Linked DNA regions of Paraneptunicella aestuarii. The protein of the gene in region 2 interacts with the protein of the main gene of each other region in a pairwise test. Links are inferred from orthologs where the notes say so. Each region holds a gene or a part of one and is shown on either strand. Other genes may lie near its edges. The genes, in order: uvrB and uvrA.

Region 1 (3,328 bases), 3.4 Mb from region 2 along the record:
CGGGTTTGAATGTTGATATGAATATCATTGAATTTCTTCATTGTGCTACGCACTGCCTGAGCAACTGCAGCAACCACACTAGGAGGCAAGCTTGCCATGAGAACCAAAGTCACATGACCAGAGTAATCATCATGTAAGCTCTTAAGGTTAAACACGAAGCTGTCAAACGCGTTGAAAATACGCTTGGTTTCCTGAAAGACCAGTTCACCCTCTTTGGTCATTTGGAAACCACCGCGACCACGATGACACAACACCAAATCAAGTCGCTCTTCGAGCTTCTTGATCGCAGCACTGATATTGGGTCTTTGCATTCTCAATACCGGCTCTGCAGCGGTAAATCCGTTACAGGACGCAACGGCATAGAAGACTCTAAGTAATTTTATATCCGACTCTTGCAAACGATTCAGCATAATTTTGTCACCTGAAAAACGGCAGAAAAATCCTTCTGAGAGCACCCTTATCAGGCACTGTTTTCTAAGGTATAAGTTTGCATACTATACTGATATTTCTCTTATGCGCAAACACTGATTGTAATATTCTTTCAAAATCCTTGTTTTGCCCGATAAGCAAAACACACGAAAAAAATAAATTAACTTATTGTTTTTAATAAAAATAACGAAAAACCATTCGGATAATTATCAACTCCAAACTCTAGGAAACTTCAACCATCTTTGCGCGCAAAATTTCTACCTGATCACGCAATGCAGCGGCTTCTTCAAATTCCAAATTACGGGCATGTTCAAACATACGTTTTTCCAATGCCGCAATATCGGCCAACAATTGTTTACTATTGTGAGTTCGATATTCTGCTTTCGGTTCAGCCACTTTACGTGAGTCTTTACTTGATTTGCTTTCGCCAAGATCCATGACATCGGTTACAGGTTTATTCAAACTCTGCGGCTGAATGTTATGTTCTTCGTTATACCTTTCCTGCTTGGCACGACGACGCTCGGTTTCTTCAATCGCTCTTTGCATCGACCCTGTAATGGTATCGCCATAAAGAATCGCCTTACCATTAAGGTTTCTGGCTGCGCGACCAATAGTCTGAATTAAAGAACGATCAGAACGTAAGAAGCCTTCTTTATCAGCATCGAGAATCGCCACCAGCGATACTTCCGGCATATCGAGACCTTCACGCAGTAAGTTAATACCTACCAGCACATCAAATCGTCCCAAGCGCAGATCTCGGATAATCTCCACACGCTCAACCGTATCAATATCTGAATGCAGGTAACGCACCTTAACGCCGTGTTCGTCGAGATAATCACTTAAATCTTCTGCCATACGCTTGGTAAGCGTGGTCACCAAGACCCGCTCATTCACCACGGTGCGTTTACGGATTTCAGATAGCAAATCATCAACCTGGGTCGACACAGGGCGCACTTCAATAATGGGATCGAGCAAACCTGTTGGCCTTACCACCTGCTCAACCACATCACCTGCGGATTTTTCCAGTTCGTATTTTCCGGGCGTCGCGGAAACATAAATGGTTTGTGGCGACAAGCGTTCAAATTCATCAAATTTCAGAGGTCGATTGTCCAGCGCTGACGGCAAGCGAAAGCCGAATTCCACCAAGGTTTCCTTACGAGAGCGATCGCCTTTAAACATGGCACCGATCTGGGAAACCGTGACGTGAGACTCGTCAATAAACAACAAGCCATCTGATGGGAAATAATCAATCAAGGTTGGTGGCGGCTCACCGGGTTCTCTACCCGACAAATAACGAGAGTAGTTCTCAATGCCGGAGCAATATCCCAACTCCAGCATCATTTCGATATCAAACTGAGTACGCTGAGTAATACGCTGCTCTTCAACCAGCTTGTTATTGTCTTTCAATTGCTCTCGACGCTCTTTCAATTCTTCTTTGATATGGTCGATAGCGCTAAGAATTTTTTCACGAGGCGTAACGTAATGCGTTTTCGGGAACACTGTCGCTCTGGCCACATTTTTTTCAACCGCGCCGGTTAAAGGGTCGAAAATGCTGATCCGTTCGATTTCTTCATCAAACAGCTCAACCCGAATCCCTTGCTTGTCTGAATCCGCCGGAAAGATATCAATCACGTCGCCACGAACGCGAAAAGTACCACGCTCAAAATTCACATCGTTACGGCTATATTGCAGCTCAGCCAGACGACGCAAAATATCGCGTTGATCCATGAGGTCTCCCTGACGCAAATGCAACAGCATCTTCATATAAGACTCAGGATCACCCAAACCATAAATCGCAGATACACTCGACACAATAACAACATCGCGGCGTTCCATAAGCGCTTTGGTTGCCGATAATCGCATCTGCTCTATGTGGTCATTGATAGAGGCGTCTTTTTCAATAAAGGTGTCGGTAGTGGGAACGTAAGCTTCGGGCTGATAATAGTCGTAATAAGAGACAAAATACTCAACGGCATTATCCGGGAAGAACTCTTTCATCTCCCCGTATAATTGCGCCGCAAGCGTTTTGTTGTGCGCCAGAATAAGCGTTGGCCTCTGTGTTTGTTCAATCACATTGGCCATAGTGAATGTTTTACCGGAACCGGTTACTCCCAGAAGGGTTTGGCATGCCAAACCATCACTTAATCCCTCAACTAACTGCTCAATGGCTCCGGGTTGATCACCAGACGGCTGGTAATTCGAGTGGAGCTTGAATCCTCTGGACATTACCCCTCCTGCAAGGCAACCTCTTTTTGCTCAGACAACGACATTTCTTCATTGAGTAAGCGATTAAACCAAATATAAGACACGGTACCTGCTCCCATGTAAGCAACAACGCTGCCCCAGAAGATGCCCTTCAATTCAAATACCATGCTACCCAAATAAGACACAGGGATTAAAAATACAAACAAGCGGATCATGCTTAATACTAGTGCAGACATGGGTTTATGCATGGCGTTAAAGGATGAATTGGTCAAAATGACAATACCTTGCAAGCCATAACCGAGTGGCACAATCATCAAAAATAACTGGATCAAGCGTTCTACTTCCGGATCTTTAGCAAAAGCCATAGCAATGAGAGGCGAAGCAGCCCACATAACGAAGAACACGAATAACTGCCAAACCATAATAAATTTCATCGTCTTCAAATAAGCTTCCTTCACTCGATGCATTTTCTCAGCACCATAGTTTTGACTGATGAAAGGTGGCAAAGTCATCGACAAGGATAAAGTCACGATACCCGCAATAGATTCCAGACGGCTTCCAACCCCCCAGGTTGCAACAGCCGCAGAACCATAACCCGCGACAATAGCAGTAAGCACCCCATTTGCGATCGGAGTCAACATATTGGAACCCGCAGCAGGAATACCGATTTTTAGAATACCGCTAAATGCATCAT
Region 2 (3,674 bases):
TTACAAAGCTCGGGAGATAGTACGCCATCGTAGGATTTGATGAACTGTGGCATGGTTATTCGCCTGCAATGATGTGTTCTTCGAGTAATGCCCTGACATTCTCAGGTATTGCCTCGGAGCAACTGTTTTGATAGTTGAAGTGTACCATTGTGGTTTCGCCGGATGAGCATTTATGCCCGTTTTGCCAGACTTCCTGATAAATACCGAAAGAGCTGTTCCCAATGCGGGAAATCCAGGTCTTAATGGTGACTTCGCCGAGAAATATCTGCTTTAATAAATCCACCTTGTAGTTGGCTAGGATCAACGGCCAGGTGTCCAAGTTCAGGTCTGGCGTAAAGAGCTTGAAAATCGGCTCTCGAGCAGCTTCAAACCATTGCACTATCACGGTATTACTCACGTGTTTAAGTGCATCAGTTTCATAAAATCGGACTTTATAAACCTCTTCGAACATTATCTTCCTGCTTCAAGTATGGGTTTTAAAAAGCGAGCGGTATGAGATTGCGTGTTATCACATAAGGCTTCCGGTGTTCCGGTTGCGATGATTTGACCGCCGCCAGAACCCCCTTCAGGGCCTAAATCTACTATCCAATCGGCTGTTTTGATGACATCAAGGTTGTGTTCAATAACCACAACCGTATTACCGTGATCTCTCAGACGATGCAGAACCGCTAGTAGCTGTTTTATATCATGAAAATGCAACCCGGTTGTAGGTTCATCGAGAATATAAAGGGTCTTTCCGGTGTCACGTTTGGATAACTCTTTTGCCAGTTTTACCCTCTGAGCCTCACCACCAGACAGTGTTGTGGCTGCTTGCCCCAGTCGAATATAAGACAAACCTACATCCATTAAGGTCTGTAGCTTGCGGTGTACCGCCGGAATTGCACTGAAGAAATCGCGAGCGTCTTCAACCGTCATATCCAGCACTTCGTGGATGTTTTTGTGCTTATATTTGATTTCCAGTGTTTCGCGATTGTAGCGCTTGCCCTTACAAACATCGCAAGGCACATAAACGTCGGGCAGGAAGTGCATTTCTACTTTGATTACACCATCACCCTGACAAGCTTCGCAGCGCCCGCCTTTCACGTTGAAGCTGAAACGACCAGGCTTATAACCACGAGAACGGGACTCCTGCGTACCTGAAAACAGCTCACGAATGGCCGTAAAAATCCCGGTATAGGTTGCCGGGTTTGAGCGCGGTGTACGACCAATTGGGCTTTGGTCGATATCGACCACTTTATCCAGGTGCTGCAAGCCATCAATAGACGCATAAGGGGCGGGTTCATCGCTGGTTGCACCGTTCAGCTCTCGGTGAGCAATACGATAGAAAGTATCGTTAATCAGGGTCGATTTACCTGAACCTGATACGCCGGTTATACAGGTCATAACGCCAATCGGCACTTCCAGTGTAACGTTTTGCAGGTTGTTACCAGAAGCCCCTTCTAATTTAACCCACAAGTTATCTTTATTCTGTGTTCTGTGCTCAGGAATTTCGATGGCTTCTTTGCCTGATAAATATTTTCCTGTTAGTGAGTCTTCACTTGCCAGAATTTGTTCCAGTGTACCTTTAGCAACGATTTCGCCACCGTGAACGCCAGCGCCGGGACCGATATCAACAATGTAATCTGCCATTTTGATAGCATCTTCATCGTGTTCAACCACGATTACTGTGTTACCCAGATTACGCAGGTGAGTCAGGGTGCTAAGTAGGCGTTCGTTGTCACGTTGATGCAAACCAATGCTAGGTTCGTCCAGTACGTACATGACACCAACTAACCCTGCGCCAATTTGACTAGCCAGGCGGATACGTTGAGCTTCACCACCCGACAGTGTTTCAGCACTACGAGAAAGGGTAAGGTAATTTAATCCTACGTTAACTAAAAACTTCAATCTGTCATTGATTTCTTTCAGTATTTTTTCGGCGATTTGGGCGCGTTTACCTACTAGAGATAAATCGTTAAAAAAGCCCAATGCATCAGCAATGGAAAAATCGGAAACTGTAGGCAAGTTGGTTTCGCCCACAAAAACGTGGCGAGCTTCCAAGCGCAAACGGCTGCCATGACATGAAGGGCAAGGTTGATGATTAAGATACTTGGCAAGTTCTTCACGTACAGAATTGGATTCCGTTTCGCGATAACGACGCTCCATGTTGGGAATAATTCCCTCAAATGGATGCTTGCGCTCCATGATGTCGCCGCGATCATTGATGTATTTGAATTTGATCGCTGTTCCTTTGCTGCCGTACAAAAGCACTTGTTGTGCTTGTTCTGGTAAATCCTTATAGGGAATATTCAGATCAAATTTGTAGTGCTCGGCGACAGATTGCAGCATTTGAAAATAGAAGTAACTGCGTTTGTCCCAACCTCGAATGGCACCGCCAGAAAGACTGAGTTCGTCATTGGAGATCAGTCTGGCAGGATCAAAGAATTGTCGGATTCCCAAACCATCACAAACCTGACAAGCCCCAGCCGGGTTGTTGAACGAGAACAGACGAGGTTCCAATTCACTAATACTGTAGCCACAGTGTGGGCAAGCAAAGTTTGCCGAGAATACCATCTCATCCCCGTCGCCTTCCATGTAAGCCACTTTGGCAACACCCGAAGAAAGCTCCAGTGCCGTTTCAAAGGATTCAGCCAGGCGGAGCTGGATGTCATCGCGCACTTTAAAGCGATCCACAACCACTTCAATGTCATGTTTCTTGTGTAGATCCAGAGTTGGAGGATCGGATAAATCACAGATCTCACCGTCAATTCGAGCACGGATAAAGCCTTGCGCAGCCAAATTTTCCAGTGTTTTGATATGTTCGCCTTTGCGCCCTTGAACAACGGGTGCAAGTAGCATCATCTTGCTATCTTGCGGCAGAGCCAGCACGTTATCGACCATTTGGCTGATGGTTTGCGCTTCCAAAGGTGCATTATGATCCGGGCAGCGAGGCTCGCCGACACGAGCAAACAGCAAACGCAAATAATCGTATATCTCGGTGATGGTGCCTACGGTTGAGCGCGGGTTATGAGATGTGGATTTCTGCTCAATGGAAATGGCGGGGGACAAGCCTTCGATATGGTCAACATCGGGCTTTTCCATCATGGACAAAAATTGTCTGGCATAGGCCGAAAGGGATTCAACGTATCGTCGTTGTCCTTCAGCATATAAGGTGTCGAATGCAAGTGAGGACTTACCTGAGCCGGACAAACCTGTAATGACAATCAATTTGTCGCGAGGAAGTTCGAGGTTAATGTTCTTCAGGTTGTGGGTACGGGCACCGCGGATTTCTATTTTATCCATGAGAGAAGATGAATTGCTCAAAAAAGGAAAACGATAATTATATGCATAAATATACAGTATTATCCAGCCGTGAAGTACATCATTTTGTATCTTGCTTGAGCTAAATATTATTTGAACCGGGAAGTTGAAAAGTAAACCAGGCGCAAGCTGTATTTCAGGGTTTTTTCAAGGGGGAGCTGGCTCTTCTCTCTATTCATTTTTTCTTACTTTTTCCGTTTTCTGTTCCTTTGAACTTGGGGTGTTGGGAGTGGGGGATTTGTGTTACACTGCGCGCCCTCTTTTCCAAGAGTGAATTTAAGAACGAGAATTTTTAACTTCATTTTTAATGTGACCCAGATCCGTGAACCAAACTGAATTACGTGGCGCCTTTTCACTAGCGGCTATCTATTTGA

Evidence for each region.
Region 1: the proteins of uvrA (region 2) and uvrB interact in binary tests that used the Escherichia coli proteins (3 or more experiments, as listed by UniProt). The link is inferred for Paraneptunicella aestuarii from one-to-one orthologs.

Annotation. Positions count from the first base shown.
Region 1 is NZ_CP074570.1:3,727,632-3,730,959, forward strand. Bases 154-3,153 are described here. They hold uvrB (excinuclease ABC subunit UvrB), read right to left. Parts: upstream 2,656-3,153; coding sequence 652-2,655; downstream 154-651. Other genes in these bases: KIH87_RS14275 (LysR family transcriptional regulator), read right to left, coding at 154-410; KIH87_RS14285 (MATE family efflux transporter), read right to left, coding at 2,655-3,153. Also shown: more of KIH87_RS14275, read right to left, coding at 1-153; more of KIH87_RS14285, read right to left, coding at 3,154-3,328. UniProt on the Escherichia coli protein: The UvrABC repair system catalyzes the recognition and processing of DNA lesions. A damage recognition complex composed of 2 UvrA and 2 UvrB subunits scans DNA for abnormalities.
Region 2 is NZ_CP074570.1:333,645-337,318, forward strand. Bases 251-3,596 are described here. They hold uvrA (excinuclease ABC subunit UvrA), read right to left. Parts: upstream 3,283-3,596; coding sequence 451-3,282; downstream 251-450. Other genes in these bases: KIH87_RS01420 (acyl-CoA thioesterase), read right to left, coding at 251-451. Outside these bases: KIH87_RS01415 (2OG-Fe(II) oxygenase), read right to left, coding at 1-53; more of KIH87_RS01420, read right to left, coding at 56-250; KIH87_RS01430 (MFS transporter), read left to right, coding at 3,623-3,674. UniProt on the Escherichia coli protein: The UvrABC repair system catalyzes the recognition and processing of DNA lesions. UvrA is an ATPase and a DNA-binding protein. A damage recognition complex composed of 2 UvrA and 2 UvrB subunits scans DNA for abnormalities.